DNA from 2 places in the Janibacter sp. LM genome. Region 1 is predicted to be linked to the other one. Evidence: riboswitches for the same ligand, from Rfam matches in the RefSeq annotation. Region 1 holds a riboswitch; the other holds the start of a gene.
What was found. Region 1 has a riboswitch for cobalamin ahead of ABC138_RS01045 (magnesium chelatase subunit D family protein). Riboswitches for the same ligand answer to the same signal wherever they lie in the genome.

Region 1 (15,880 bases):
CTTCCCGGCGCTGCTGCCCAAGGAGCCGTACGAGGCGACCAACCGCTGGACCGAGTACGGCGACAACCTCTTCCGGCTCGTCGACCGCAAGGACGCGCAGATGATCCTCGGCCCGACGCACGAGGAGATGTTCTGCCTCGCGGTCAAGGACATGTACACCTCGTACAAGGACCTGCCGCTCACCCTCTTCCAGATCCAGACGAAGTACCGCGACGAGGCCCGCCCGCGCGCCGGCGTGCTGCGCGGGCGCGAGTTCATCATGAAGGACAGCTACTCCTTCGACATCGACCAGGCCGGGCTGCAGAAGGCCTATGACGCCCACCGTGACGCGTACATCAAGATCTTCGACCGGCTCGGGTTCGAGTACGTCATCGTCCACGCCGACTCCGGCGCCATGGGCGGCAGTGCGAGCGAGGAGTTCCTCGCGGTGAGCCCGAACGGCGAGGACACCTTCGTGCGGGACGCCTCCGGCTACGCGGCCAACGTCGAGGCCGTCGAGGTCCCGCAAGCGCCGCCCGTCGAGGTGACCGTCGGTCCCGCCCACGTCGAGGACACCCCCGACACCCCCACCATCGAGACGCTCGTCGCGGCGCTCAACGCGAACCACCCCCGGACCGACGGGCGCGCGTGGACGGCCGCGGACACGCTCAAGAACGTCATCGTCATGCTGGTCCACCCCGCCGACGCCGAGCACGACGAGCCGTGGCGCGAGCCGCTGGCGATCGGTGTCCCCGGCGACCGGGAGGTCGACGCCAAGCGGCTCGAGGCGCAGGTCTCCCCGGCGGAGGTCGAGGCCTTCGAGGAGAAGGACTTCGCCGACCACCCGACGCTCGCCAAGGGCTACATCGGGCCCGGCGTGCTCGGCTCCGAGCGCCCGAGCGGCATCCGGTACCTCCTCGACCCGTCGATCGCCGAGGGCTCCGCCTGGGTCACCGGCGCGGACGAGCACGGCAGGCACGTCATCGACCTGGTCCACGGTCGCGACTTCACCGCCGACGGCACGATCCAGGCCGCCGAGATCCGGGAGGGCGACCCGAGCCCCACGGGCACGGGGACACTGACCCTCGCGCGGGGCGTCGAGATGGGCCACATCTTCCAGCTCGGCACCAAGTACGCCGAGGCGCTGGGGCTGAAGGTCCTCGACGAGAACGGCAAGCTCGTCACCGTCACGATGGGCTCGTACGGCGTCGGCGTCACGCGCGCCGTCGGTGTCATCGCCGAGGACAACCACGACGAGTCCGGTCTCGTGTGGCCACGGGCGCTGGCCCCCTTCGACGTGCACGTGGTCGCTGCGGGCAAGACGGACGAGATCTTCACCACGGCCGCCGACCTGTCCGCCCGGCTCGAGGCGAAGGGGGTCAGCGTCCTGTACGACGACCGCGCCGGCAAGGTGAGCCCCGGCGTGAAGTTCAAGGACGCCGAGCTCGTCGGGGTCCCGACGATCCTCGTCGTCGGCAAGGGGCTGGCCGAGGGCGTCGTCGAGATCAAGGACCGTCGCAGCGGCGACCGGCGCGAGGTCGCGGTGGCCGAGGCCGTCGAGGCCCTGGTCGCCGAGGTGCGGGGCGCCGGCGCGTGAGCCTGGAGGAGATGCGTCACCCCCTCACCGTCCACGAGCGCCCCGAGGCGGGGCCGGTCGAGGCGGTGATCTTCGACTGGGGCGGCACGCTCACGCCGTGGCACACCATCGACCTGGGCCAGCAGTGGCGGGTCTTCGCCCGGGAGGTGCACGGCATCCCGATCGACTCGGCGGACGTGCCCCAGGAGGACCTCGACCGGGCGCAGGAGCTCGCGGACCGGATCCACGCCGTGGAGGACCGGGCCTGGCGGCGCGGTCGGGCCGAGGACCGCTCGAGCGCGCACCTGGACGGGATCCTGCGCGAGGCCGGCATCGACCCGCGCGAGGACCGGCACCACGTCGCCCTGGCGGCCTACCGACGGTTCTGGGAGCCGCACACCCACACGGACCGGCAGGTGCGGCCGCTGTGGCAGGGGCTGCGCGACCGCGGGCTGAAGGTCGGCGTGCTCTCCAACACCATCTGGAGCGGTGAGTACCACCGCGAGATCTTCGAGCGGGACGGCGTGCTCGAGCTCATCGACGGGGACGTCTACTCGTCCGAGATCAACGTGGTCAAGCCGCACCCCGAGGCCTTCGAGGCCGCGTGCGCGGCCATCGGGGTAGCCGCTACCTCGTCCGTCTACGTCGGTGACCGGCTCTTCGAGGACGTGCTCGGCTCGCAGGAGGTCGGCATGCGGGCGATCTGGGTGCCGCACAGCGACATCCCGACCGACCAGCAGGTGACGGTCGACGCCGAGCCGGACGGCGTCGCGCACGAGCTGCTCGACGTGCTGACGATCGTCGACGGGTGGCTCGCGGGCTAGGCCCGACGACGCCTCCACCAGCCGACGGCGTCGGTGCACCACAGCGCCCACACGACGAGGACGGGCTGGAAGAGCAGGCGCACCGCCCGGCTCGTGTCGCTCGTGAGGCCGAAGGCGTCACGGTGCTCGGTCAGCTGGGCGATGTTGCCCGGGAAGACGGCGACGAAGAGGAGGGCCACGGCGGCCCCGACGACGGCCCGGGGCGGCTGTCGCCACGCGAGCAGCAGCGCTGCGCCGCAGCAGATCTCGACGACACCCGACGCCAGGACGACGAGGTCGACGTCCAGCGGCACCCACGGCGGCACCTGGGCCCGGAACTCGGTGCGCGCGAAGGTCAGGTGGGCGGTGCCGGCGAGCACGAGGAAGGCGCCGAGCACGACCTGGGCGAGGGCACGCAGGGGAGTCGTCATGCCCCACCGTCCCACGTGACAGGGTGGCCGCATGATGCACGTCCTGATCCTCGGCGGCACCGCCGAGGCCCGTGACCTCGCCGCCCGCCTCGAGACGAGGGGGGTGCCCCTCACGTCCTCGCTCGCCGGTCGCGTCTCCCGGCCGCGCCTGCCGGTCGGACCGGTGCGGGTCGGGGGATTCGGCGGGGCCGAGGGGCTGGCGCGGTGGTTGGCCGAGCACCGGGTGTCGGCCGTCGTCGATGCCACGCATCCCTTCGCGACGACGATGGGCGCCCATGCAGCGCAGGCCTGCTCGTCGCTGGACCTACCGCTGCTGCGCCTCGCGCGGCCCGGCTGGGGTGACCACCCCGATGCCGGGTCGTGGACGTGGGTCGACACGCACCCGGCCGCGCGGGAGGCGGCCGACGAGGTGGGGGGCGTCCCCTTCGTCACGACCGGTCGGCAGACCCTGCACCACCACGTCGACGCCTGGCGGGACCGCCCCGCCGTCGTGCGACTCGTGGAGCCACCGGACGAGCCGCTGCCGCCCGCGTGGACGGTCCTGCGCTCGCGCGGTCCCTACGACCTGGCCGGTGAGGAGTCGCTCATGCGCGAGCACGGGATCACCGTGCTCATGACCAAGGACTCCGGAGGCAGCTACACCGTGGCCAAGCTCGACGCCGCCCGGAGCCTCGGCGTCGCGGTGGTCGTCGTCGCCCGCCCGCCGCGCGCGAAGGGGGTCGAGCAGGTGTCGACGCCCGAGGCGGCCGCGGACTGGATCGCTGCGTGAGGGTCCGTCGAAGCACGGCCTGGCGCACGAGGACGGCCGCGGCCAGCGCGATGACACCGACGCGACGCGCGAGGGCGACGGCGCGGGGCAGGTCGGCGGTCGTCGGGGCGGGTCCGTGGCCCATGACGACGCGGTCCTCCGCCCCGCTGGCGTAGACGGTGCGGCCCCCGAGCCGCACCCCCAGCGCGGCGGCGAAGCCCGCCTCCACCGGCCCGGCGTTGGGGCTCGGGTGCGCCCTCCCGTCGCGGACGGCGGTGCGCACCACCTCACCGGAGCGAAGGGGGAGCGCCGCGGCGGTGGCGAGGACGGTCGCCCGCGCCGGCAGCCAGCCCAGCACGTCGTCGAGTCGTGCGGCGGCCCAGCCGAACCGGGCATAGCGGGGTGTCCGGTGACCGTGCATCGCGTCGAGGGTGTTGGCCGCACGGTGCAGGACGATGCCGAGGGGGCCGAGTGCGGCGCCCCAGACGAGGGTGCCCACGACGGCGTCCGAGGTGTTCTCCGCGACCGACTCGAGCGCGGCGCGGGCGACCTCGTCCTCGGTGAGGTCGTCGGTGATCCGCCCCACGAGGTTGCGCACGCGGGTGCGCGCGCCCGGCAGGTCACCTGACGCGAGCAGCGCGTGGACGGCGAGGCCCTCGCGGCCGAGGCTGGTGCCGCCGAGCGCGGCCCAGGTGAGCGCTGCGGTGGCGCCGGCCCGGGCACGCGGGGGCAGCTGCTGGGCAACGGCCCCGAGCGCGAGGGCGGGGGCGAGGACGACGACCTCGGTCAGGACGCCGGCCGCGCGGGAGTCGCGGTGGGTGCGGGCCTCGACCCAGCCGGCCCAGCTGCCGAGGAGGGCGACCGGGTGGCCCCGACGAGGGTCGCCGAGGGCTGCGTCGGCCACCCAGCCGAGGGCGAGCCCGACGACCACCGGGTCGGTCCTCACACCTGACCCCTGATCGTCAGCACCTGCCCGGCGACGACGAGGTCGACCCGGTCGGCCGAGGCCGCGATCCGCTGGTTGAGCCACCCGAGCCGGTCGGCGAAGATCCGACCGGACCGGTGCTCGGAGACCAGCCCCCACCCGACCTCGTTGGTCACCGCGATGACGAAGGGGGATGCGCGCCAGGCGGACTCGAGGTCAGCGACGCGGTGCTCGAGGGCAGGGACCCAGTCCTCCTCCGGCGCCTCCCAGGCCGCGAGCTCGTCGAGCTGGGCGGTCAGCCACGTCCCGAGGCAGTCGAGGAGCACGGGCCCGCTCGCCGCCCGCAGGGCCGTGGCCGCGTCGGACGCCTCGACGGTGCCCCAGGTCGCCGGTCGGCGGCGCTGGTGGGCCGCGACCCGGGCCCCCCAGTCGGCGTCGTCGCGCCGCGGGCCGGTCGCGAGGTAGGTGACCGTGGCCCCGTCGGGCAGGTGGGGCGGCAGGAGCAGCGACTCCGCGTGCCGGGACTTGCCGGAGCGGACGCCTCCGGTGACGAGGACCCTCACCACGTCACCGACCCGACCACGAGGGATGCGGCCAACGAGATCTCCACGCCCGCCCCCAGGACGTCCCCGTTGACGCCGCCGAGGACCCGTCGCGCCCGGCCGGCCAGCGCCAGGACCGCGAGCGCCCCCACGGCGGTGGCGCTCCCGCCCAGCAGCAGCGCGCCCGGTCCGTCCACGAGCGGCCATGCCGCCGCGAGCACGACGAGCGCGGTGACGACCTGCAGGCCGACGGCGGCGGCCACCGGCACCGTCCCGACGAAGACCCTCCCCAGGCTCGAGCCCTCGGACGGCCGGCTCCCCGCGGCGCACAGCAGCGCGCACGTCGCTCGCGACGCCACGACGAGTGCGGCGACGACGAGCCCGCCGCGCCACCCGGCGGTGAAGAGCTCGGCCATCGCGGCTGCCTGGAGCAGGAGCGCGAGGACGAGGGCGACGGCACCCATGGGGCCGAGGTCCCCCCTTCGCATGACCTCGAGCGCCCGCTCACGGTCCCAGCCGGCACCCAGCCCGTCGACCGTGTCGGCCAGACCGTCGAGGTGCATGGCCCTGGTGCCGTACGCGAGGAGGGCGAGGGCGAGGCCGGCCGCGACCCACGGGGGGACGCCGGCCTCGACGCTCCACCCGAGGAGCCCGACCCCGACGGCGAGCGGGAGCACGGCCAGCGGGGCGAGGAGCAGGGCCGCCCGGGCGACCGCGCGCTCGGTCGAGACCTCGCCGCTCGGGATGCGGGTGAAGGTCCCGAGCGCGAGCCGGTACCCCTCGCCGAGGGCGCTCACGAGACCCCGTGCAATGCCTCGACGACCTGGCCGATGACCGTGATGGCCGGGGGAGCGAAGCCGCCTGCGTCCGCCTCGGTCGCGATCTGCGACAACGGCGCCCGCACGACCCGCTGCTGCGGGCTGGCCCCGTCCGCGACGCAGGCGGCCGGGGTGTCGGCGGGCAGCCCGGCGGCCATGAGCGCCTCGGCGATCGAGCCGAGGGTGGCGACCCCCATGAGCACGACGATGGTCAGCCGGGACGTGGCGAGCGCGGCCCAGTCGACCTCGCTGCGCGGGTCCTCCGGGGAGACGTGCCCGGAGACCACCGCGACGCCCTGCGACAGGCCGCGGTGGGTCACCGGGATCCCGGCGAGCGCCGGGACGGAGAAGGCGGAGGAGACGCCCGGCACGATCTCGACGGGGATCCCGGCGTCGGTGCAGGCATTCCACTCCTCACCTCCACGTCCGAAGAGGTAGCCGTCCCCGCCCTTGAGCCGCACGACGGTCCGGCCGGCGCGGGCGTGCTCCAGGATCAGCTCGTTGATGCGCTCCTGCGGGGTGAACGGGCCGCGCGGGATCTTGCCGACGTGGACGACCTCGGCCTGCGGGGCGTGCTCGGCGATCGCCGCGAGAGGCGCGAGCCGGTCGGTGACGACGACGTCCGCGGCAGCGAGCGCGTCGCACCCGGCGACCGTGAGCAGACCGGGGTCGCCGGGGCCCCCGCCGACGAGGATGACCCGCCCGGCGGGGGTGGTGGTGGCGTCGGTCATGCGGTCCTCCGGTGCTGCAGGGTGTGGCCGAGCTCGCGCAGGAGCCCGTCGATGGTGTGCGGGTCACGGACGGCGATCCGCACCCAGGTGGGGTCGAGCCCCGGGAAAGTATCGCCCCGGCGCACGGCCCAGCCGGCACCGCGCAGCGTCTCGTGGACGCCGTCACCCACCTGCGCGAGGACGAAGGGGGCCGCCTCGCCCCCCGTCGGGACGTCCAGGTCCCGCAGCCCCGCGAGCAGGTGGGCGCGCCAGCGACCGGTCTCCTCGACGGCCCGCGCGGCCTCGCCGAGCGCCGGCGGCGTGACCGTCTCGGTCATGACCCGCAACGCGAGCGACCCGACGGACCAGTGCGGCTGGTGCGTGGCGAGGGCCGCGACGAGGTCCCGGTCACCGGCGACGTACCCGGCCCGCAGGCCCGCCACCGCCCACGTCTTGGTGAGCGACCGGACGACGACGATGCCGCTGAGATCACCGGGCAGCAGCGACTCGGCCTCGTCGGGGACGGCATCCATGAAGGCTTCGTCGACGAGGAGCACCCGGCCCGGCCGGACCAGGGTGCGCAGGGTCCGCGCGGGGTGGAGGGCCCCGGTCGGGTTGGTCGGGTTGCCGATGACGACGAGGTCGGCGTCGCCGACCTGCTCGACGGCTGCCGGGGTGAGGGCGAAGCCGTCCTGCTGCCGCAGCAGCACGTGGCGCACGCCGTGCCCGGCCGCTCGCAGTGCCGCCTCCGGCTCGGTGAACTGCGGGTGCACGACCACCGCGTCACGGGGTCGCAGGGCGCGAGCGACCAGGGTGAAGGCCTCCGCCCCGCCGCTCGTCGGCAGCACCTGCTCCCGCGCCAGCCCGTGCCGCGCAGCCACCGCGTCGCGGGCCCGGGTCGGGTCCGGGTAGGCCGCGACGTGGGTCAGCTCGTCGGCGAGGGCGCGCGCCAGCCACGCGGGGGGATGCCCCGTCCGCACGTTGACGGCCAGGTCGATGAGGTCCTCGCCGACCTCGGCGTCCCCGTGGTGGCGCAGGGGGTCTACAGCCTCGACCGACGCTCCCTGAGGTGCGAGCCCGCTCTGCGGGCGAGCCTCGAAGGGCAGCCCCGGCCGGGCACCCTGCCAGCCCGCTGCGGCGTCGACGAAGGACGCTGCGACCTGGGGCGAGCCGGCCCAGTGGGTGTGGAGGTAGGAGGCGACGAGGGTGGCGCGGCCGGTGCGTCCGGGGTCGAGGGCGAATCCTTCGGGGCGGTCGTCCAGCAGCCACGCGGCGTCGGGTCCGGCAGCGGGGGTGGTGACGGTCCGGTGGAACTCGTGGCCGGTCACGCGGGTGCCCGCGGGGCCGAGGACCGAGTCGACCCGGGACGTCGCCTCGCGGTACCCCAGGGTCAGGCGCCGGCCCATCGCGGCGGTCGCCGGCACGGCCCCGACCATCGGGTGCGCGTCGAGGGTCTCGGCGAGGTAGAGCAGGCCCGCACACTCGGCCACGGTCGGCATGCCGGCGTCGATCGCGGCCCGCACCTGTTGCACGAGGACGCGGTTGGTCGCCAGCGCACGGGCGTGCACCTCGGGGAAGCCACCGCCGAGGTAGAGCGCCGAGGTCCCTCTCGGCAGGGCGGTGTCGCGTGCGGGGTCGAGCTCGACGACGCGGGCGCCGGCAGCCTCGAGCAGCTCGACCGTCTCGGGGTAGCGGAAGGTGAAGGCCCGGCCCCCGGCCACGGCGACGACGGGCCGCTGGCTCGCTCCCTGCGAGAGGCCCCCGCCCACCGCTCCCTGAGGAGCTTGCGCAGCAAGCGTCTCGAAGGGCGCGAGCGCCGCAACCGGGTCCCACGGCTCGGCACCGAGGTCGGGCGCGGTGCGGGCGGCGGCGAGCAGGGCGTCGAGGTCGAGGTGCTCCTCGGCCACGGTGGCGATGTGGTCGAGGGTCGCGGCGGCCTCGCCGCGCTCGGCGGCGGGGACGAGCCCCAGGTGGCGGGAGGGGACGTGCATGGCGGCGTCGCGGGGCAGCACACCCCAGACGGGGACGCCGACGCCCTGGACGGCGCGGCGGGCCTCGTCGCCGTGGCGCGGCGTGCCCGCCTTGTTGAGCACGACCCCGACGACGTCGAGCCCGGGGTCGATGGTCGCCAGTCCGTGGACGGTCGCGGCGACGGTGCGCGAGGTCGAGCTGATGTCGACGACGAGGACGACGGGGGTGCGCGTGAGCGTCGCGACGTGGGCGCTCGAGGCGAAGCCGTCGGCGCCCAGCCGCCCGTCCATGAGCCCCATGACGCCCTCGAGCACGGCGACGTCGGCCGGCGTCGGGTGGGTGGCTCCGCGGGCGAGGAGGGGGGCGACCCTCCCTTCGCCGACGAGCCAGGGGTCGAGGGTGCGGCTCGGACGCCCGGTCGCGAGGGCGTGGTACCCGGGGTCGATGTAGTCCGGCCCGACCTTGGCCGGCGCGACGACCAGGCCGCGCCGGGCGAGGGCGGCCATGATCCCCACGGCGATCGTCGTCTTGCCGTGGCCCGACGCCGGCGCCGCGACGAGCACCCGGGGCAGGGTCACCACTCGATGCCCTTCTGGCCCTTCTGGCCGGCGTCGAAGGGATGCTTGATCTTCGTCATCTCGGTCGCGACGTCGGCGATCTCGAGCAGGCGCGGGTGCGGGTCACGCCCGGTGATGACGACGTGCTGGTACCCGGGGCGGCCCACCAGGGTGTCGATGACGTCGTCGAGCTCGACCCAGCCCCACTTCATGACGTAGGTGAACTCGTCGAGGACGTAGACGGTGTGGGACTCGGCGGCCAGGCGACGCTTGATCTCGGCCCAGCCCTCACGGGCGTCGGCGGCGTGGTCCTCCTCGCTGCCCGCCCGGCGTGACCACGACCAGCCGGAGCCCATCTTGTGCCACTCGACCGGGCCCCCTTCGCCCGTCTCCTCGTGGACGCGGCCGAGGGTCCTGTAGACCTCTTCCTCGCCGATGCGCCACTTGGCGGACTTGACGAACTGGAAGACGCCGATGGACCAGCCCTGGTTCCAGCCGCGCAGCGCGAGCCCGAAGGCGGCGGTCGACTTGCCCTTGCCCGTGCCGCCGTGGACGACGACGAGCGGGCGGTTGCGGCGCTGGCGCGTCGTCAGTCCGTCCTGCGGGGTGACGGGGGTCTGTCCCTGGGCCATCAGGCAGCGCTCCTACGGGGTCCGGTGCGGTCGGTGACGATCTCGACGAGACCGCTCGCGGCGACCTGCTCGAGGGGGACGTGCTCGGCGCCCATGCGGCGGGCGAGGTCGCCGGCCAGCCCCATGCGAAACCGGCCGGACTCGCAGTCGACGACGACGGTCTCCGCCGTCCCCGCCCACGCGTCCGCGATGCGCTGCGCGCGGACGAGCGCGTCGGGCCCGGCGGTGGCCCGCCCGTCGGTGACGAGGACGACGAGCGCACGCTGGTGGCGGTCGCGGATCCGTTCTCTCGCAACGACCTTGGCGACCTCGGTCAGGCCCTCGGCGAGCGGCGTGCGGCCACCGTGCGGCATCTCGGCGAGGCGGGCGGCGGCTGCTTCCACGGAGGAGGTGGGCGGCAGGGCCAGCTCGGCGCAGCCCCCCCGGAAGGTCACCAGTCCCACCCGGTCGCGCCGCTGGTAGGCGTCGAGGAGCAGCGAGAGCACGGCGGTCTTGACCTCGGTCATCCGCTTGCGTGCGGCCATCGAGCCGGAGGCGTCGACGGCGAGCAGCACGAGGTTGGCCTCGCGCCCCCGGGTCACGGCGTGGCGCAGGTCGTCTCCGGTCACCCGGGCGGGTCCACGGGCGCTCGCCCGCCGGGCCGCGGAGGCACGAAGGGTGGCGGTCAGGTGGATCGCCGCTCCCGCCGGTTCCTGCCCGGCCGGGTGGGTACCGACGGTGCGGCCGCGCGGCGTGAGCGCGGGGGAGCGGCGGCCGGTCGGGCCGGAGCCGACCCCGGTGAGCTCGAGCCGGCGGGCCCGGTAGGGCGCGGCGGCGGCCGCGGTGCCCGTCGGGCTGGGGGTGGATCCTGCCGCCGGCTCGGTGGGGGTGTCGTCGCCCTTCGCCGCTGACTCGTCCGGTGAATCATGTGCCGCGTCGGGGGCCGGCGGGCGGTGTGATCCATCTGGCGAGTCAGGGCCGGAGTCGGCTGGCCCCCCCTGCGGGGAGTCATCGGGCCCGTCCCCGCCGCCCGGGGGCTCGGGTTCGGGTTCCTCGTCGAGGAGGCGGTCGAGCAGGTCCTCGTCGAGGCCCGGCGCGTCGAAGGGGGCACGACGGCGGCGGTGGGGCAGGGAGAGCAGCGCTGCGGCGCGGATGTCCTCGCGGGTCACGTGGTCGCGGCCCTGCCAGGCCGCGTGGGCGAGGGCGGTGCGCGCGGTGACGATGTCGGCGCGCATGCCGTCGACGTCGAACCCCGCGCAGACGCGGGCGATGGTGCGCAGCGTGCGTTCCTCGAGCCGGATGCCGCGGACGGCGGCGCGGGCCGCGGCGAGCCGGGCGGTGAGCTCGACCTCGGAGCCGGCGTACCGGGCGGCGAAGGCCACCGGGTCGAGGTCGGCCTCGAGGCGACGCCGCACGACCTCGGCGCGCACGTGCGGGTCGCGGCTGGCGGCGACGTGCACGGTCAGGCCGAAGCGGTCGAGCAGCTGGGGACGCAGCTCACCCTCCTCGGGGTTCATGGTGCCGACGAGGGTGATGCGCGCCGGGTGCGAGATCGAGACGCCGTCGCGCTCGACCGTGTTGCGTCCCATGGCCGCTGCGTCGAGGAGCACGTCGACGAGGTGGTCGTGGAGGAGGTTGACCTCGTCGACGTAGAGGATCCCCCGGTGGGCCTCGGCGAGCAGACCGGGCTGGTAGGCGGCCTCGCCGTCCCCGAGGGCACGGCGCAGGTCGAGGGAGCCGACGACGCGGTCCTCGGTGGCGCCGACGGGCAGCTCGACGAGACGTGCCGGCCGGGTGGTCGCGGTGCCCTCGTGGGGACCGTCGGGGCAGTCCTCGGACCGGTCCGGGTCGCAGCCGAAGCGGCACTCCCGCGCGACGTGCTGCTCGGGCAGGACCGCGGCGAGGGCGCGCACGGCGGTCGACTTGGCGGTGCCCTTCTCGCCGCGCACGAGCACGCCGCCGATCTCGGGGGAGATGGCACTCAGCAGCAGCGCGGTCGTCAGCTCGTCGGAGCCGACGAGGGCCGTGAAGGGAAAGGTCGGAGCAGTCACTCGTGCCTCCTGGCGAGTGTCCACGCTCGCCGTACGACGGACGTCGGGAGCGGGTCGCCCCGACGGACGGCCGACCGATGCCCTGGCTGGCCCGTGCAGGGCATCACAGTGGCGGGACCGCTCCGGATTCTCACCGGATTCCTCGGTGCAGCGTCGGGCGCCAGCATGCCACAAGGGCGCGGGGGCCTAGGGTGGGCGTCCGTGATCGACGTCGTGGGCCTCGGGGACGACGGCTGGGCCGGCCTGGACGAAGGGCGGCGCAGCCGCATCCGCCGATCCACCACCCTCGTGGGCGGCCGGCGCCACCTCGACCTCGTCGGTGCGCACGTCGCCGACGACGTGCGGCTCGTGCCGTGGCCGAGCCCCCTGCGTCCGGCCCTGCGTGAGTTCCTCGACGGCCTCCTCGCCGCCTCCGACGACGTCGTCGTCCTCGCGAGCGGAGACCCGCTCCGCTCGGGCATCGCGAGCACCCTCATCGAGGTGCTCGGCGAGGACGCCGTGAGCATCCAGCCCCACGTCGGCAGCGACGCCCTCGCCCGGGCCCGGCAGGGCTGGTCGGCCGAGGAGAGTGTCGTCGTGACGACCGTCGGGCGCGACCTGCGCGTCGTGCTGCCGCACCTGGCGCCCGGTGCCCGTCTCGTGGTGCTGTGCTCGACCGGTGCGGACCCGGCACGCCTCGGGGTGCTCCTGACCGAGCACGGCTGGGGCGCCAGCACGCTCACCGCTCGGTGGCACCTGGGCGGCCCGCTGGAAGGCGCCCGCTCGGGGCGGGCGGACGACTTCACCGGGACGACGCCCGACCTCGTCCTGTGCTGCCTCGAGACGCGGGCGAGCGACCCGGCCGCAGCCGCCGCCACCGCCGGACCGGTGCCCGGACGTCCCGAGGACTTCATCGACCACGACGGCCAGCTCACCAAGCGCGACGTCCGGGCGTCGGGGCTCGCGCGGCTGCGCCCGACGGTCGGCGCCCACCTGTGGGACCTCGGCGCGGGCAACGGCTCGGTCGCCCTCGAGTGGTGCCTCGCCGCCGACCGCGCCACCGCGACCTGCGTCGAGCGGGACGCCACGCGGGCCGCACGCATCACCGCCAACGCCGAGACGCTCGGCCTCGCCAGCCGCGTCGCGGTGCTCGTCGGCGACACGACGACCACCGACCTGACCTCTCTCCCTCCCGCTGACGCGGTCTTCGTCGGCGGGGGGCTCGACCCGGACCTGCTCGACCGGGCATGGGCCACCCTTCGTCCCGGTGGTCGGCTGGTCGCGCACGCGGTGACGCTCGAGGGGGAGTCGGCCCTCCTGGCCACCCACGCCCGCACCGGTGGGGAGCTGACCCGCCTGGCCGTCGAGCGCGCCGTCCCGCTCGGCCGCTACCTGTCGTGGACGCCCGCCCGCGCCGTCGTCCAGCTCGCCGCCACCCGACCCACCGAGGACCCGACATGACCGTCCACTTCATCGGCGCCGGCCCCGGGGCCGCGGACCTGCTCACCGTCCGCGCCACGCGCCTGCTCGCGGCGAGCCCGGTGTGCCTCTACGCCGGGACCTACCTCGACGCCGCCGTCCTCGAGCACTGCCCGCCCGGCGCGCGCCTGGTCGACACCCAGCAGCTCGACCTCGACGGCATCACGAGCGAGCTGGTCGCCGCCCACGAGCGGGGTCAGGACGTCGCCCGGCTGTGCTCGGGCGACCCCTCCGTCTACTCCGCGATCGCCGAGCAGACCCGGCGGCTCGACGCGGCCGGCATCCCCTGGGACATCACGCCCGGAGTCCCCGCCTACGCGGCGACCGCCGCGCGCCTCGGCCGCGAGCTCACCGTGCCCGAGGTCGCCCAGTCCGTGGTCCTCACCCGCGCGCAGCGCGACTCGACCGCGATGCCGAGTGGCGAGTCGCTCGAGGCCTTCGCCGCGACGGGCGCGACGCTCGTGCTGCACCTCGCGGTCCGCCGTGCCCGCGAGCTCGCCGCCCGCCTCGCCGGGCACTACGGCGCCGACTGCCCCGTCGCCGTCGCCTACCGCGTCGAGCAGCCGGAGGAGATCGTCCTGCGCGGTACGCTCGCCGACATCGCCGACCAGGTCGAGGCCCACGACCTGCGGCAGGCCGCGATCATCGTCGTCGGCTGGGCGCTGCGCGCCGAGGACTTCGTCGAGTCGCACCTCTACTCGTGCCGTCGCGTGGCCGCCCTCGACGGCCACCGTCAGGGCCCGCCCTCGGCGTAGACCGCCGCCGCGCCGTCCACGTCCCCGACGCGTCGAGGCTCTGGACCGACGACGTCGAAGAGCATCGCGGTGAACTGGCCGTCGCGCCTGACCTCGAGCCGCTGCAGGCGCAACCGGCGCGGGAGGAGCGGCGCGCCGGCCCCGAGCGTCACGGGCGTCTGGTGGACCCAGACGCGGTCGAGCAGCCCGGCGTCGGCGAACTGGCCCGCGAGGTCACCGCCCCCGACGATCCACACGTCCCGGCCGGCGGCCGCCTGCGTCGCGGTCGCGTGCAGCTCCCGGACGTCGCCGGCGAAGGAGGTCACCCCCTTCGGCAGGTCGAGGGCGCGGTGGGTGACGACCCACGAGGGCTGCTCGTAGGGCCAGACGAGGTCGGACCCGTCGTGCGTCAGCTCCCGGTGCAGCCACGCGTACGTGTTGGCCCCGCAGACCACCGCCCCGACCGTCGGCAGGAACCGGTCGAAGTCGAGGGCGTCGTCGTCGCCGTACCGTCCCTGCGGATCCCGGTCGTGGCCAGCCGTCGCGAAGAGCCACGACAGGCTCTCCTCGTCGTCGGCGAGGTAGCCGTCCAGGCTCGTCGCGGTGCAGTAGGTCGTGGCCATCCTCACAGGGTGGCACCCCGTACTGACACCCGTCGAGACCCCGGGCGCGGGAGAGGATGTCCCGGTGAACCGCTCCCTGCGCGTCATCTGGACCGCCGCCACCGCCCGTCGTCGAGGTCCGGTCACCGCCGGTGAGCACGCCGTCCTGCCGCTGCGGGTCCTGCCCAACGACATCGACTTCGCCGGGCACATGAACAACGGCGTCTACTTCACGATCGCCGACCTCGGTCGCATCGACCTCGCCGCCCGCTCCGGCTGGGGACGCGCCCAGCTGCGCCACCGCCTCTGGCCGGTCGTCATGCAGGAGACGATGACCTTCCGCACCTCGCTGCAGCCGCTCCAGGCGTACGAGCTGCACAGCGCGGTCGCCGGCTGGGACCGGGTGAGCGTGTACTTCGAGCAGCGCTTCGTCGTCGACGGCCAGGTGTGCGCGCAGGCGCTGGTGCGGATGCGGTTCCTCCAGCGCGGCCGCGGCGTCGACACCGACCGCCTGTGGCAGCTGCTGCGGACCACCCCGCCGACCGCGTCCGTCCCGGAGTGGGCGAAGGGGTGGGGAGACGGAGCCCGGCTCCCGTCGCCCCGGGCGGACGCGCCGGCAGGACCGCCACCGTTCTGGTCCTGACGTCGATCCGCGCACCTGTGTCACGAAACTTCGTCACACGGGTGCGCTGAAGGACGACAGGCGCCGCCGGGTCGCCGCGTCAGCCGACCGAGCGGGGCGTCCAGACCCAGCCGTCGTCGGTGACCCGTGTGCTCGACGCGCCGATGACGACGAGGCACCCCATGTCGACGGAGGCGACGTCGAGGTCGCCCAGGGTGGTGACCGTCACGGACTCCTGCTCGCGCCCCACCCGGCGGGCCACGACGACGACGCGCCCGGGGCCGACAGCGCCGACGAGCAGGTCGCGGGCGGCGCCGAGGGTGTCGGGCCGCGAGGCGGAGCGCGGGTTGTACAGCGCGATGGTGATGTCGTGCGTCGCCAGGGCGGTGAGCCGGTCGGCGAGCACCTCCCACGGCTTGAGGTTGTCGCTGAGGTTGACCAGCGCATGGTCGCCGCCGAGGACCGCGCCGACGAGGGCGCTGGCCGCGTGCGCGGCGGTCACGCCGGGCACGATGCGCACCGGCACGTCCGCGTACGAGCGGTCCTGCGCCACGGCGCTCTCGCGTGACTCGAAGAGTGCCGTCGCCATCCCGAAGACGCCCGCGTCCCCGCCGGAGACGATCGCGACGTCGTCGCCACCGCGCGCGAGGTCGAGGGCGAGCCGGCCCCGGTCCAGCTCGACGGTGTTGCCGGACGCGTGCCGGGTGAGGCCCTCGCGCTGGGGCACGCGGGCGACGTACGG
Region 2 (15,880 bases), on a different contig from region 1:
TTCCCCCTCGTGACGAAGGGGAGGTCGCTCACCCGAAGCGGCCGGAGATGTAGTCCTCGGTCGCCTTCTGGCCCGGGTTGTTGAAGATCTTCTGCGTGTCGTCGAACTCGACGAGCTGCCCCGGCTTGCCGGTGCCCTCGATGTTGAAGAAGCCGGTCCGGTCGGACACGCGCGCGGCCTGCTGCATGTTGTGCGTCACGATGACGATCGTGTAGTTCTCCTTGAGCTCGGTGATCAGGTCCTCGATCGCGAGCGTGGAGATGGGGTCGAGCGCCGAGCAGGGCTCGTCCATGAGGACGACCTCGGGCCGGACCGCGATGGTGCGGGCGATGCACAGTCGCTGCTGCTGACCGCCGGACAGGCCGGAGCCGGGCTTGTCGAGGCGGTCCTTGACCTCGTTCCACAGGTTGGCGCCGCGCAGGCTGGACTCCACGAGCGCATCGGCGTCCGACCGCTTGATGAGCTTGTTGTTGAGCTTGACGCCCGCGAGGACGTTCTCCTTGATCGACATCGTCGGGAAGGGGTTGGGCTTCTGGAAGACCATGCCGACCTTGCGGCGGACCATGACCGGGTCGACGCCCTTGGCATAGAGGTTCTCCCCGTCGACGATGACCTCGCCGTCGACGTGGGCACCCGGGATGACCTCGTGCATCCGGTTGAGCGAGCGGAGGAAGGTCGACTTGCCACAGCCCGAGGGACCGATGAGGGCGGTCACCGAGCGGGGCTCGATGGTGACGGACACGTCCTTCACGGCGAGGAAGTCGCCGTAGTAGATGTCGAGGTTCTTGACGTCGATGCGCTTGGACACGGTGGGATCCTTATCTGGTGGCCGTCAGCGACCGGTCTTGGGGGCGAAGAACTTGGAGATGAGGCGGGCCACGACGTTGAGCAGCATGACGATCGCCATGAGGACCAGGGCCGCGGTCCACGCGGCGGCCAGGCTGTCCTCCTTGTTGGTGCCGGGGTTCGCGTACGAGCTGTAGGCGAAGAGCGGCAGCGCGGACATCGACCCCTCGAAGGGATTGAAGTTCACGGCCTTGGCCGCGCCCATGGTGATGAGGAGCGGGGCGGTCTCGCCCATGACGCGGGCGATGGCCAGGGTGATGCCCGTGGCCAGGCCGGCGACGGCCGTCGGCAGGACGACCTTGACGATCGTCAGCCACTTCGAGACGCCCAGGGCGTAGCTCGCCTCGCGCAGCTCGTTGGGGACCAGGCGCAGCATCTCCTCGCTCGAGCGCACGACGGTCGGGATCATCAGCACGGAGAGCGCGACGGCACCGACGATGCCGGCCTGGTAGGCGACGTCCTGGAGCAGCCAGGTGAACAGGCCGATCGCGAACAGTCCGGCGACGATCGACGGGATGCCCGTCATGACGTCGACGAAGAAGGTCAGGCCCCGGGAGATGAGGCTCTTGTTGCCGTACTCGGTGAGGTAGATCGCGGCGAACAGCCCGATCGGCACCGAGATGAGGGTCGCGATGCCCGTGGTGATGAGCGTGCCGATGATCGCGTGGTACGCACCACCGATCTCGCCGGAACCGACGCCACGCATGGAGAAGGTGAAGAACTCGACGTCGAGACGGTCGAGGCCCTTGGACAGGATCGTCCAGATCACCGACAGCAGCGGGATCATCGCCAGCAGGAAGGTCGTCGTCACGACGCCGGTGACGAGCCGGTCGGTCGCGTGCCGCGGACCCTCGACGGCCCGGGCCGCGACGTAGATGACGACGCAGTAGACGAGCGCGCCGACGAGGACGACGCTCAGCGGGTTGAGCGCCCCGAGGACCGCCATGAGCGCGATGGCCGCGACGGCCGAGCCGCCGAGGATCGCCCAGCGCACGGGCTGCTCCAGGCGCCCCTCTGCGTGGACGTCGTCGTGGGTCGTCGTGGTCATCAGTTGGCTCCTGAGAACTCGGAACGGCGGGAGATGATCCACCGGGCGAACATGTTGACGAGGAAGGTGACGACGAAGAGGGCGAGACCCGAGACGAAGAGGGTGCTGCGCTCGACACCGAAGGACTCGGGGAAGTTCAGCGCGATGTCACCGGCGATGGTGCCCGGCGTGTTCGACGTGAGCAGCTCCCAGGAGTAACCGCCGCCGCTCGCCGAGAGGATGATCGCGACGGCCATCGTCTCGCCGAGCGCGCGGCCGAGGCCGAGCATGGCGCCGGAGATGACGCCGGACTTGCCGAAGGGGATGACCGTCTGGCGGATCATCTCCCAGCGGGTGGCACCCAGGGCCAACGAGGCCTCCTCGTGCAGGCGCGGGGTCTGGAGGAAGACCTCGCGGTTCACGGCCGTCATGATCGGCAGGATCATGATCGCCAGGACGATGCCGATCATGAGCATCGTGCGGCCGGTGGTGGTGACGGACTCACCGGAGAAGAGCGGGATGAACCCCAGCTGGTCGAAGAGGAACTCGAAGACCGGCACGGCGCTGCCGGCGATCTGCATGCCCCACAGGCCGAAGATGATCGAGGGCACGGCCGCGAGGAGGTCGACGACGTAGCCCAGGCCCGCGGCGAGCCGCCGCGGCGCGTAGTGGCTGATGAAGAGCGCGATGCCGACCGACAGCGGCAGCGCGATGAGCAGGGCGATGACCGATGAGAGCAGGGTGCCGAAGATCAGTGGCCCGACGTAGCTGATCAGGCCGTTGCCACCGCGGACCTCGCTCGGGTCGGCGACGATCGCGTCCTTGGCGCCGAAGAACAGGAAGGCCGTGACGCCGACGAGGACGGCGAGGATCACGATGCCGGCGGAGAAGGACAGCGCACTGAAGATGCTGTCCCCATAGCGCCGGCCTGACGTCAGGCTGGACGAGTTCTGGTCCACGGAGGTGCTGGTCACGAGCTCCTGCTGCTTCCTTCAGGGGGAGGGTGAGACGTGGGGGCGACAGACCGATCGGCCCTGTGACTGCTCAGCAGCCACAGGGCCGATCGGAGACGACCCTGGGGTCACGCTAGTCAGTCGGTCTTGATCTGGCCCAGCGCGTCGGTGGCGTTCTTGGACGCGGTCTCGCTCAGCGGGGCCGAACCGGCCGCCTCGGAGGCGGCCGCCTGGCCGTCCTCGGACACGGCGTACTCGAGGTAGGACTTGACGGTGCCCGCGACCTCGGGGTCCTCGTAGTCCGTGCAGGCGACGGCGTAGGAGACCAGGACGACCGGGTAGACGCCCTCGCCCGCGTTGCCGCGGTCGAGCTTGACGGCGTAGTTGGTCTTGCTCGCCTCGTCGACGCGCTTGGCGCTCTCGAGGATCTTGGCGGCGGCCTCGGGGCTGTACTCGATGTACTCCTCGCCGGCCTTGATCTTGGCGGCCTTGAGGTCACCGATCTGCGAGGCGTCGGCGTAGCCGATGTTGCCCTCGCCCGCGCCGATGGTGTCGACGACACCGGACGTGCCCTTGGCGGCCTCGCCACCCTTGATGGGCCAGACGTCCTCGGGCTCGTGCTTCCAGTTCTCCGGGGCGGCCTCGGCCAGGTACGAGGAGAAGTTCTTCGAGGTGCCGGACTCGTCCGAGCGGTTGACCGGGGTGATCTTGGTGTCGGGGAGCTCGACGCCCTCGTTCTCCTTCGCGATCGCCGGGTCGTCCCACGTCTTGATCTTGCCGGAGAAGATGTCGGCGATGACGTCGGCGCTGAGGTTGAGGCTGTCGACGCCCTTGAGGTTGTAGGCGACGGCGATCGGCGAGACGTAGACCGGGAACTGGATGGTCTCGCCGGTGCAGCCCTTGTCCTTGGCGGAGGCCATCTCCTCGTCGTCCATGGCCGAGTCGGTGCCGGCGAAGTCCACGGCGCCGTTGATGAACTTCTCACGGCCGGTGCCGGAGCCGTCGGGGGCGTACTCGACGGTGGCGTCGGGGGCCTCCTCGGTGAACTTGGCGATCCACTCGTTCTGGGCCTTCTCCATGGAGCTGGCGCCGGCGCCCTTGATCGAGCCGGCGGCGGAGGAGCCTTCGCCCTCGCTGGAGCCGGAGGAGTCGTTGCCGCCCTCGTTGCCCGCGCCACACGCGGCCATCGAGAACGAGAGTGCAAGAGCAGCGGTGGCGGTCAGGACCTTGCGGCTGCGGGTGGAGCGAATCACGTCTGTCGAACCTCTCTGGAGGGGTGGGACACGGACGCGCGACGAGGGCAGCCCGCCGCGACCGCCGTGGTCGTACGTCCCGAAGGTAGGTAGCCCCGGTGTCCGGTCGGCTCGCAAACGGTGAACAGTTGGTGAACCACATCTGCACAGTGCCCGCTGGAGTCGCGCGCCGGCCGATCTCGGGATAGGCAGCCGATCAGTGCAGCGCGTCGCGCCGCCACAACCGCGCGCACGCCTCGAGGTCCTCGGCGGTCGTCACCATCGACGCGGCCGCGACGAGGTCGCCGTCCTCGAGGTGGGCCCTGCCGGTCGCGACCACCCGGCAGAAGGCCGCGGCGCGCTCCAGCGCCACGGCGAGGTCGCCGTCGAACACGCCGGAGAGGATGCGGTCGGACAGCTCGCGCACCTCGCCCGCACGCGGCGGGTCGACCACACCGGCGATCGCGTGGCTCACCTCCGCGACCGCCAGCCCGGCCCCGTACTCGCGGGCAGCGACCTCGGGGGCGCGCTGGATCCAGGTGCGCAGGACGTAGACCCGCCACAGCGCGCCCGGCAGGCTGCGGGCGGGACGGCCGGCCCACAGCTGGGCGAGGGTGTCGATGCCCAGGTCGTCGACGAGGCGCACGAGCCGGTCGGTCGTGGCCGGGGAGGCATCGCCACGACCGGCGTCGACCACGGTGCGCGCGGCGGCGTGCGCGGCCTCGGCCGTCTCGGCGGGGTCGGGCAGGGTGCCGCCGTGCGCCTCCATGGCGTCCGGCCCGAAGTGGAGCGGACGCCGGGGCTTGCCCGGCTCGGACACGCTCAGCCCTTGTTGCGCATGAGCAGGGCGCGCACGAGGGTCACGGCCTCGGACTGCGAGAGCTCGGTGCGCGAGGTCTCCCACGACGCGTGCAGCAGACGCCGCATCTCCGAGTTGGCCCACAGGTGCTTGCCGCCGAGGTTGTCGGCGGCGTCCTTCAGCGCCGCGGGCACGTCCCCGTCCGGGGCGATCTCGGCGATGCCCCAGTCGTCGGCCGTCGACGCGTCGAGCGTGCGACCGCCGAGCCCGAAGGCGAGGGCGCGCTGCTGCCCGATGGCGCGGGGCAGCAGCCAGGCCAGCCCCGGGTCGGGTGCCCCGGTGCCGCCCTGCGGCGAGACCCGGAAGCTCGCGTCGTTGCTGCAGAAGGCGAGGTCGCCGGCGAGCACGAGGCCGAGGCCGGAGCCCATGGCCCGACCGTGGACGCCGACGAGGACGAGCTTGCTCGAGGAGTTGAGCATCGCGAAGAGCTCCTCGAGGGCCGCCGCCAGCTCGAAGACCGCGGTGGTCGGGTCGTCGGCCTGCTCGGCCTCGGTCGTGTCGGAGCCGACGCAGAAGTCGGGCCCGTTGGCGGTCAGGACGATGATGTCGACATAGGGGTCGCCGAGGGCGCGCTCGAGCCGGTCGCGCAGCTGCCGGGCCATCGCCAGGTCGAGGGCGTTGCCGGCCTCGGGCCGGTCGAGGACGATGCGTGCCAGACGCTCTGATGCCGTGTACGTGACTCCCACGCGATCCACCATAGTCACCGCACCGCCAGGTCGTGCTCGGGCTCGATGGGGCTCGCCGGCACGAGGTCGTGCTCCTCGAGCCCGCGCCGCAGCGACTCCGCCGCGTCGATGTTGAGCGGGCTGCTCGTCCACGCCGAGATCGGCAGGTTGAGGTAGCGCTCCTCCGTGACGGCGGGCAGGTCGCGGGTGGCCGGGTTGGACTCGAGGACCCGCACCTTGTCCTCGTAGCTCTGCCCGGCGTAGTCGACGAAGGCGATGTAGTCCGGGCGCGAGCTGACCAGCTCCTCCCACGACACCTCGGTCCACGTGTCCTTGACGCCCGCGGTGGCATTGCGCCCCCCGGCGGCCTCGATGATCGCCTGCGGTGCCCCGTAGGCGCCGGAGGTGAAGATCTGCTGGGTGCCGGAGTCGAAGAGGAAGACCGTCGGTGCCTCCGTCGCCTGCGGGGCCTCCTCGAGCGCGGCCAGCCGGCGGGAGATGTCGGCGGTGACCCCCTTCGCCTCGTCCTCGCGACCGGTGATCGCGCCGAGGTTGTCGAGGTCGGCCTCGAGCGCCTCCCACGGGGGCATCGTCCCGCGGCGGCCGTCCGTCCGGCGGCAGCTCTCCGACAAGACGTACCCGGCGACGCCCCGCTCACGCAGGAGGTCGGGGGTGAGCCGGCTGTCCTCGGAGTAGCCGTAGCTCCAGCCGGCGAGCATGACGTCGGGCCGTCTGGCGATGACGTTCTCCATGCTCGGGTAGTCCTTGGTCGCGACCGGCAGCCCGTCCACGACGTCGGCACCGTAGGCCGTCGACAGCGCCCGCCGCGAACCGTCGAGGCCGCTCACCCCGGCGACCTGGTCCTGCGCGCCGAGGGAGAGCACCATCGCGAGCAGGTTGCCGTCGCCCGCGACGTACATCCGCTGCGCCGGCGAGGGGAAGCTCGCCTCCGTGCCGCAGTTGTCGAGCGTCACCTCGGCCGGGCGCGGGACGTCACGGGTCTCGGAGCTCCCGCAGGCGGCGAGCAGGGTCCCGGCGAGGAGGACGCCCGCGGCGGCGCGGGCCGGACGAAGGGAGGTCATGCGAGCGCCTTCCGGTCGGCGGCCACGGGCAGGGCGCCCGGGCCGAGGGAGAGGTGGACCCGACCGGTCGCCGGGTCGGTGAGCTGGACGGCCTCGACCCCGAAGACCTCACGGACCAGCTGCGGGGTGAGCACCTCGGTCGGCTCCCCCACCGCGTGCAGCCGACCCTCGTGGAGCACGGCCACCCGGTCGAAGTGCGAGACCGCGAGGGACAGGTCGTGCACGGCCGCGAGGACCGTGCGCCCGAGCCCACGGACGGTGTCGAGCAGCTGGATCTGGTGGTGGATGTCGAGGTGGTTGGTCGGCTCGTCGAGGACCAGCAGGTCGGTGCCCTGGGCGAGCCCGCGGGCGAGCATCGCGCGGCGGCGCTCGCCGCCGGACAGGTGCTGGCAGGGCCGGTCGACCTCGTGCGCCAGCCCGACGGCGGTGAGGGCATCGAGGACGAGGTGGTGCTCCCCCTTCGCCCCGACCGACCACGGTGCACGGTGCGGGACGCGACCCAGGGCGACCATCTCACCGACGAGCAGGTCCTCGGGCGGGCCCTCCTCCTGGCCGACGTACGCGAGGCGGCCGGCGCGCCGGCGCGGGGTGAGGCCACGCAGGTCGGTGCCGTCGACGTGGACGGTCCCGGCGACCGCGGGGAGCAGCCCGACGAGGGTGCGGACGAGCGTGGACTTGCCGCTGCCGTTGCGGCCGACGAGGGCGAGCATCTCCCCCTTCGCGACGCTCAGGTCGACGTCCGTGACGACCGTGCGGCCGCCGACCGCGCAGGCGAGGCCGTGGCAGGTGAGGTGGCTCATGCGCCGCCCCCGGAGTGGGTGTAGTGACGACGGCCGAGGAGGAGCAGGAAGATCGGCGCCCCGACGAGGCCCGTGACGACGCTCAGCGGGATCTCCTGCGGGCGCACGACGACCCGGGCGGCGACGTCGACCCAGAGCATGAGGAGCGCGCCCCCCACCGCGGCGACCGGCAGGACGTTGCGGTGAAGCGCGCCGACGAGGAGGCGCGCCAGGTGCGGCACGACGAGACCGACGAACCCGATACCGCCGGAGACCGCGACGAGGACGCCGACGAGCACGGAGGTCAGGACGAAGAGCCCGGTCCGCAGGGCCCGCACCGGCACCCCGAGCGCGGCGGCGACGTCGCCCCCGGCGGCGAGCGCGTCGAGCCAGGCGTGCAGCGCCAGGAGCACGACCAGCCCGATGGCCACGACGAGCAGGGACGGCAGCACCTGGTCCCACACGGCCCCGGACAGGCTGCCGAGCAGCCAGAAGAGCACCGACTGCGTCGCCCGCGGGTCGGCGCTGAAGAAGACGAGGAAGCTCGAGACCGAGGAGAAGGCGGCAGACATCACCACGCCCGTCAGCACGAGGCGAAGGGGGGTGATCCCGCCCTGCCACAGCGAGACCCCGAGGACGAGGGCCGTCGCCACCAACGCGCCCGCGAGGGCGCCGAGCGAGAGCGCCCACACCCCGAACCCGCTGAGCACCCCGAGCACGATGACGAGGGTCGCGCCGACGCCCGCACCCGAGGAGACACCGAGGAGGTAGGGGTCGGCGAGCGGGTTGCGCACGAGGGTCTGCATGCACGCGCCGGCCACGGCCAGGCCCGCGCCCACGACCATGCCCAGGACGATGCGCGGGGCGCGCAGCTCCCAGACGATCGTGTCGTACGTGGGGTCGGGTCCGTGGACCCCCGTGAGCCGGGCCCGCAGGACGTCGACGACACCACCGACGCGCAGCGGCTCCGAGCCCAGGGCGAGCGAGACCACGGCGCTGACGAGGGTCAGGCCGGTGAGGGTGGCGAGCAGCGGCACGACAGGGACGCGGCGGCCGCCGGGGCGGTCATGGGACACGAGGGCTCCAGGTGCATCGGGGGCCCAGATCGCGAGGCCCGGTCGGATGACGAGCGAGCCAGCAGGTTTTCGGACTCGGGTTCGTCCCGACGGGGCTCCTTCCCGGACCACGTGGGTCCAGTGGACGTGCCTCGTCAGTCACCCTCACCGCTGCGCGACAGCTCCGGATTTGCACCGGATTCCCTCTGCACGGATGTGCGTCTGACTCGGGGCCGACCCTACGCCACGCACGGTGGGCCGTGACGACGCCTCTGACAGACTGCTGCCTCCGGCAGGGACGAAGGGGGACGACGTGCAGCGACGCAGGTGGACGGCCATGGCGGCGGGCGCCGCGACGCTGGCCCTGGCGGCGAGCGGCTGCTCGCTCCTCGAGGGCTCCTCCGACGACGGCGACCCCACGAGCAGCTCCAGCACGCCGTCGAGCACGCCGTCGAGCACGCGGGCGCAGTCCTCCTTCGAGCTCTTCGACCCACCGGCGCAGGGCCGTGACTGGGTCGTCCTCGTCGACGAGCCCGGCGACACCACGCAGGTCGCCGACGCGCTCGAGGCCGACGGCTTCGACCTCACCTCGACCAACTCCGCGGTCGGCATGATCACGCTGCGCAGCGAGGACGACGACGTCGCCGAGCGCGCCGAGGCGATCGAGGGGGTCGGTGCGGCCGTCACCGACCGACAGGCCGGGTGGACGCCCGAGCCGCCCGCCGAGCCGACGCCCGGCGACACCACACCCGCGCGGGACCTCCCTTCGCCCCCCGCGGCGCCGGAGGGCGGCGACCCGCTCGACGGGTTCCTCTGGGGCATGGAGACGATCGACGCGAGCGGTGCGCACCAGGTGACGCAGGGGCGGCGCGAGGTGCGCGTCGGCGTCATGGACACCGGCGTCGACGCCACGCACCCCGACCTCGCACCGGTGCTCGACACGCAGCTGTCCGAGAGCTTCGTCGCCGACATCGTCGACCTCGACGGGCGGTGCGAGAGCAAGGGCTGCGTCGATCCCGTCGGCACCGACGACAACGGCCACGGCACACACGTCGCGGGGACCATCGCCGCCGCGGCCAACGACCTCGGCGTCATCGGCGTCGCGCCCGGCGCCACCCTCGTCGACCTGCGCGCCGGTCAGGACTCGGGGATGTTCTTCCTCGGCCCCACGGTCAACGCGCTCACGCACGCGGCCGACCAGCGCCTGGACGTGGTCAACATGAGCTTCTACCTCGACCCGTGGCTGCTCGCCTGCCGGGGCGGCGCCCCCGGCGACACCCCGGAGCAGGCCGACGCCCAGGACGTGGCGATCGAGCTCATGCACCGTGCCCACGACCTCACCCACGAGGCCGGCGTGACGCTCATCAGCTCGGCCGGCAACGAGTCCAGCGACGTCGGCGCCGCCCGCCGCGACGACACGAGCCCCAACTACGGCGGCGAGACCCGCTCCCGGCGCGTCGACCCGCAGCGCTGCGAGCGCCTCCCCCTCGACGGAGAGCACGTCATCGGTGTCGCCTCGGTCGACGAGGACGGGCAGCGCTCGACCTTCTCCAACTGGACCTCCGTGCTCGACCGCGACCAGGTCGACGTGGCGGCACCCGGTGGCGAGGAGACCGACGGCATGGGCGGCGTGCTGTCCGCGATGCCGCGCGACCTCGCCCTCGCGGAGGGCGCGATCGACGACCGGGGGCGGGTGACCGAGGAGGGTGCGCGGCGCGTCGTGCGCGGCTGCCCGACCGGCATCGGCGACACCGATCCCGACCCCGACGGCCGCTGTGGTCTCTACACCTGGCTGCAGGGCACGTCGATGGCCTCCCCGCACGCCTCGGGCGTCGCCGCGCTGGTCATCAGCGCCCACGGCGACCGGATGGCCCCTGCCGACGTCGCGGCGAAGCTGGAGCAGAGCGCCACCGATGCGCCGTGCCCCCCGGACGAAGGGAGCGTCCGCTGCGTCGGCACGACCGAGCGCAACGGCATCTTCGGCGAGGGCGTCGTCAACGCGGCACGGGCGGTGCGCTGACCCCCTTCGCCCACAGCAGGACGGGGACGAGCAGGAGCGCGAGCAGGCCGCCGGCGAGGGCGAGGGCGGCGTAGCTCGTCGAGGCCATGACGACACCCGACATGACGCCGCTGCCGGCGCCGGAGAGGGCGATCGTCACGTCGATCGTGCCCTGGGTGCCCGGCCGATTGGCGGGGACGGTCGCGTCGACGACGAGCGCGGTGCCGGAGATCAGGCCGAAGTTCCAACCCAGCCCGAGGAGCACGAGCGCCAGGACGAGCAGCCCGAGCGAGTCGGTCGGCGCGACGGCGGCGACGAGGCCGGCGGCGAGCAGGGTCACGCCGGCCGCGACCGCCATCTGGGTGCGGCCGACGCGGTCGACGAGCGCCCCCGTGACGAGCGAAGGGAGGAACATCGCCGCGACGTGCAGGCTGATGACGAGCCCGACGGCGCCCATCCCGTGGTCGTGGGCGCGCATGTGCACCGGGGTCATCGTCATGATCGCGACCATGGCGACCTGGGTGAGGACCATGACCGCGGCCCCGACCCACGCCCCGACGCCCGGCCGCGGCACGACCACCGGCCCGGCCGCGTCGTCCACCGCGCTCGCCGCCTCGATGCGCCGGGCGAGGAGATAGGGGTCGGGGCGCAGGAGGAGCAGCAGGACCGCGCCGGCGGCGAGGTAGGCGACCGCCGACAGCAGGAAGGGCCCGGCGAGCACGGGGATCCCGATGCCGGCGGCGAGGCTGCCCATGGGTTCGATGAGGTTGGGCTCGGCGACGGCGCCGAAGGTCGTCGAGACCATGGCGACGCTGACAGCGCGCCCGCGACCCTCGGGAGGGGCGAGGTCGGTCCCGGCGTAGCGGGCCTGCAGGTTGGTCGCCGTGCCCGCGCCGTAGACGAAGAGGGTGACGAAGAGCAGGGGCACGCTGTCGATGACCGCGGCGAGGACGACCCCGGCGGCGCCGAGCCCTCCGGCGGCGAAGCCGAGACCGAGCCCGACCCGGCGGCCGAGCCGCTGGCTCGAGCGCCCGACGAGGAAGGCGGCGAGCGCGGACCCGAGGGTGAACAGGGCCGTCGGCAGGCCGGACAGTCCCTCCGACCCGAGCATGTCCTCGGCGAGCAGCGCCCCGACCGCGATGCCGGCGGCCAGGCCGGCGCCGCCGAGCACCTGGCTCGCGACGACGACGCGCAGCGTGCGGCGCTGGACCCGCTCCCGCTCGAGGTGGAGGTCGAGGTCGGTCACGACACGCACGCCCCGGTCGGGACCGCTGTGGTCGACCGCGTGCCCTGCGCGATGACCGATCGGGTCTCGTCGAGGGTGAGGACGTAGCCGGTGCGGTCATGCGTCCGGGACGTGGCGAAGACCGTCCCGACGACCTGCCCGGCAGGCGTGAGCAGGGGGCCGCCCGAGTTGCCGTGCTCGACCAGGACGTTGACGGAGTAGATGTCACGGACGACACCGGTGCTGCCGTCGATGCCGGCGCCGCGCGCCTCGAGGGAGGAGCGCACCCGGCCGGGCTCGAGGTCGTAGGGGCCGCCGAGCGGGAACCCGGCGACGACGACGTCGTCCCCGCGCGACGGCGCCGGGCCGGTCGGCAGCGCGGGGGCGTCCAGTCCCGGGACGGCGAGGACCGCGACATCGCGTCGGGGGTCGAAGGCCACGACGGTCGCGTCATGGGCCGGGCCGGTACCGCCGACCTGCACGGAGGGGTGGTCGACTCCGGCGACGACGTGCGCGTTGGTGACGATGCGGCCCGGCGCGGCGACCCAGCCGCTGCCCGTCTGCCCGCGGCCGCACTCGGCCTGCCCGGCGACCCTGACCACGGAGGCCGCCGCCGCCTCGATCCCCCGCCCCCGGACGACGTCCGCCGACGGCGGGTCGACCGGCATGATCGGCTCGGCGCCGACGCCGGTGAAGACCCGGGGGAGGCCGTCCGGCCCGAGCGAGCGGTAGGCGTTGCTCATGACCTTGTCGGCGCCGGCGGGCATGACCCGGTCGATGCCCTGGACGACCCGCGAGGAGGTGATCGCCTCCGGTGGCGCGGGCAGGGCAGCGACCACGGCGCCGGCCGCGAGCCAGACGAGGACCGCGCCCACGACGAGCGCACCGGCCGCGCCGAGCACCGAGTCGAGATGGCGGGCGAGGCGCAGCCGGACGAGCCCTCGCAGGCTCACGCCGAGCAGCCCGCCGAGCTGCTGCCCGAGGCCGGCCACGACGACGACCCCGACGACCATGGCCAGGGTGCGCAGCAGGGGGTCGTCGGCCACGGGGCCCAGCCGGTCGATGACACCGGGCAGCCCCCACAGGGCGAGCAGGCCCCCGGCGAGCAACCCGAGGACGGACAAGGCGCTGGTGACCAGCCCGACCCGGTACATCGCGACGGCGTGCAGGGCGAGCGCCAGGACGAGGACGAGGTCCAGGGCGACGCCTGCCGTCACGTCTCACGCTCCTGTCGTGGTGGGTGGGCCCCGTGGGATTCGAACCCACAACCTACGGATTAAAAGTCCGCAGCTCTGACCGTTGAGCTAGAGGCCCGAGGGATGGGGAGTTTAGTTGGAACTTCCCTGGGGAAAACCCTGGGAAGAATCAACACAGAAACCCCAGAGGGGAGGTTACAGGTCGAGCCGGGCCGTTCAGGCCGGGCTCGGGAGTCGAGGAGCTCGAAGGGGTGAGCGGGGTCGGGGCGCGTATTGGGGTTCATACCTTGCACGGTGCGGAGGTTCGAGGCGTCGCGCAATCAAGGCCTTGCCTCGTGACCCAACCGTTGCAACCGACTGAAGCCGCTACTCAGCCACATCGTCTGCTCCACTCGGCAACGCTCGTCCGTTGGCCCGTATGGTGACCACCACATGCCCAGGGCAAGGGAGAGAGATGGCGCCGGTCGGGTTCGCGGACAAGGTCGCGTTCGTGTGGAAGGTCGCGGACAAGCTTCGGGGGACGTTCAAGCAGCACGAGTACGGGTCGGTGATGCTGCCCCTGCTGGTCTTGCGCCGCATGGATGCGGTGCTGGCCCCGACGAAAGAGGCCGTGCTCGACCAGGCCGTCCGCCTGGGCGCTCTCGAAAGCGACCGCAAGTCCGCCGCGAAGAGCGTGGACGAGGGCATGGACTACGTGCTCAAGCACGTAGCGGGACAACGCTTCTACAGCCTCTCGCCGCTGACCTTCACCTCCATGCTCCAGAACGACAAGGAGCTCGCCGAGCAGCTGGCCAGCTACATCCGCCGCCTGTCCGCGGATGCCTACGGCGTGATCGAGGCCTACAACTTCGACGCAAAGATCGCCCGCATGGACCGCGCGGGCATCCTCTACCCGGTGTTGGCCGACTTCGCCGACCTCGACCTGCGTCCGAACGCCGTGAGCAACGAGGCGATGGGCTACATCTTCGAGGAGCTGCTGCGGAAGTTCTCCGAGATGTCCAACGAGACCGCGGGTGAGCACTACACCCCGCGCGAGGTCATCGACCTCATGGTCCATCTGCTCCTCCACGGGGAGACCTCGCAGGAGCTCGCCGCCAACCCCAAGCCGGTGCGCACCGTCTACGACCCCGCAGCTGGCACGGGCGGGATGCTCATGGGTGCCGCGCACGGCATCACCGAAGCCAACCCCGCGGCGCGAGTGCAGGTGTACGGACAAGAGCTGAACCCGGAGACCTGGGCGATTGCGCAGTCGGACCTGATGATGCAGGACACCGACCCGGGTCAGATGGCCTTCGGCAACTCCCTGACCCAGGACGCCTTCCCCGGCGAGCGGTTCGACTTCATCCTCGCCAACCCGCCATACGGGGTGGACTGGAAGTCCTACGCCCAGCCGATCAAGGACGAGCACGAGAACCAAGGTTTCCACGGGCGCTTCGGGGCAGGCATCCCGAGAGTCTCGGACGGGTCGCTGCTGTTCCTGCAGCACATGCTGGCCAAGATGAAGCCCTCCGGCTCCCGTGTGGGCATCGTCCTGTCCGGATCGCCGTTGTTCTCCGGGGCGGCAGGCTCGGGCGAGTCGGAGATCCGTCGGTGGATCCTCGAGCAGGACTACCTCGAGGGGATCGTCGCGCTGCCGGACCAGATGTTCTACAACACCGGCATCTCCACCTACGTGTGGATCCTGACCAACAGCAAGGACGAGCAGGACCGCGGCCTCGTTCGGCTCGTCGACGGTCGGGGGTTGGGCACCAAGATGCGCAAGTCCCTCGGGGACAAGCGAAAGGAGCTCACAGCGGATGCGATCGCCGAGATCACCCGGTTGTACGGCGGGGCGCGGGATGAGTTCGCGGATGACCCGCGGGTGCGGGTGCTCGTCCGGGAGGAGTTCGGCTTCCAGCGCATCACCGTCGAGCGGCCCCTGCGGCGCAGGTGGCAAGTCACCCCGGAGGCCGTCGCCACTGAGCCCTTCGCGGCCTTCGCGGACTTGGTGGGGCGCCGGTTCGAGACCGAGAAGGCTCTGCTCGCCGAGGTAGCTGAGTTGTCGACGAAGGACAAGAAGATCTTCGCGAAGGCCTGTGCTACCGCTGACCCGGACGCGCCTGCGATCGAGAAGAAGGGCAAGCCGGACCCGGACCCGGACCTGCGCGACCAGGAGAACGTGCCCCTGCCAGAGGGCTTCTTCGACCTCGACGAAGGAAGTCGCCCGGCTGTCTTGGAGAAGGAGGCCGAACGCCACCTCACCGACGAGATCCACCCCTACGTCCCCGACGCGTGGCTCGACCACAGCAAGACCAAGGTTGGCGTCGAGATCCCCTTCACCAGGCAGTTCTACGTCTATGAACCGCCACGGCCGGTCAGCGAGATCGCGGCCGAGATCAAGGATCTCGAGACTCAGATTCAAGGCTGGATGAAGGGCCTCGGGCTGTGAAGACCGTCCCGATTCGTCACGTAGCCGATGTGTGGACAAGCAGCGTCGACAAGCACGCGATCGAAGGCGAGCTACCAGTCCAACTGTGCAACTACACGGACGCATACAAGAAGGATCGGGTCCGCCCCGGACCAGACCTGATGCGCGCGACCGCGACTGCCGAGGAGATCCGGAAGAACCGTCTGCAGGTGGGCGACTCAGTCTTCACGAAAGACTCCGAGGACCCGAAGGACATTGGGGTCTCAGCGTTCGTTGACGGAGAAGCTGATGACTTCGTGTGCGGCTACCACCTCGCCATCGCACGACCATTCTCCGTGACCCACGGGCGATTCCTGAACTGGGCGTTGCGGAGCCGGCCGGTACTCGAGCACTTCAGCAACCACGCTGCTGGCATATCCAGATACGGCATCGGTCTCAGTGGCCTGCGTTCCGCCCCGATCCCACTCGTGACACAGAACGAGCAGCGGCGGATCGCGGACTTCCTCGACGACCGGGTCTCCCGGATCGACCGGATCATCGCCGCCCGCCGCGAGC

Region 2: linked by a shared signal. The riboswitch ahead of ABC138_RS10235 (iron ABC transporter permease) and the one ahead of ABC138_RS01045 (magnesium chelatase subunit D family protein) in region 1 are both predicted to bind cobalamin.

The regions. Positions count from the first base shown of each region.
Region 1 is NZ_JBDIVG010000001.1:207,319-223,198, forward strand. It holds gene ABC138_RS00995 (proline--tRNA ligase) at 1-1,576, shown strand, start outside; gene ABC138_RS01000 (HAD family hydrolase) at 1,588-2,379, shown strand; gene ABC138_RS01005 (hypothetical protein) at 2,376-2,789, opposite strand; gene ABC138_RS01010 (cobalt-precorrin-6A reductase) at 2,821-3,558, shown strand; partial or broken gene cbiB (adenosylcobinamide-phosphate synthase CbiB) at 3,641-4,567, opposite strand; gene ABC138_RS01020 (bifunctional adenosylcobinamide kinase/adenosylcobinamide-phosphate guanylyltransferase) at 4,480-5,025, opposite strand; gene ABC138_RS01025 (adenosylcobinamide-GDP ribazoletransferase) at 5,022-5,801, opposite strand; gene cobA (uroporphyrinogen-III C-methyltransferase) at 5,798-6,553, opposite strand; gene ABC138_RS01035 (cobyrinate a,c-diamide synthase) at 6,550-9,081, opposite strand; gene cobO (cob(I)yrinic acid a,c-diamide adenosyltransferase) at 9,078-9,692, opposite strand; gene ABC138_RS01045 (magnesium chelatase subunit D family protein) at 9,692-11,722, opposite strand; cobalamin riboswitch at 11,777-11,902, opposite strand; gene cbiE (precorrin-6y C5,15-methyltransferase (decarboxylating) subunit CbiE) at 11,924-13,162, shown strand; gene cobM (precorrin-4 C(11)-methyltransferase) at 13,159-13,935, shown strand; gene ABC138_RS01060 (dihydrofolate reductase family protein) at 13,914-14,537, opposite strand; gene ABC138_RS01065 (acyl-CoA thioesterase) at 14,602-15,159, shown strand; gene ABC138_RS01070 (precorrin-2 C(20)-methyltransferase) at 15,239-15,880, opposite strand, start outside.
Region 2 is NZ_JBDIVG010000016.1:137,598-153,477, reverse strand. It holds gene pstB (phosphate ABC transporter ATP-binding protein PstB) at 29-808, opposite strand; gene pstA (phosphate ABC transporter permease PstA) at 833-1,894, opposite strand; gene pstC (phosphate ABC transporter permease subunit PstC) at 1,894-2,847, opposite strand; gene pstS (phosphate ABC transporter substrate-binding protein PstS) at 2,964-4,079, opposite strand; gene ABC138_RS10255 (hypothetical protein) at 4,276-4,878, opposite strand; gene ABC138_RS10250 (enoyl-CoA hydratase/isomerase family protein) at 4,881-5,603, opposite strand; gene ABC138_RS10245 (ABC transporter substrate-binding protein) at 5,618-6,664, opposite strand; gene ABC138_RS10240 (ABC transporter ATP-binding protein) at 6,661-7,464, opposite strand; gene ABC138_RS10235 (iron ABC transporter permease) at 7,461-8,519, opposite strand; cobalamin riboswitch at 8,562-8,751, opposite strand; gene ABC138_RS10230 (S8 family serine peptidase) at 8,812-10,518, shown strand; gene ABC138_RS10225 (MFS transporter) at 10,493-11,743, opposite strand; gene ABC138_RS10220 (MarP family serine protease) at 11,740-12,939, opposite strand; tRNA gene ABC138_RS10215 (tRNA-Lys) at 12,964-13,036, opposite strand; gene ABC138_RS10210 (class I SAM-dependent DNA methyltransferase) at 13,373-15,346, shown strand; gene ABC138_RS10205 (hypothetical protein) at 15,343-15,880, shown strand, end outside.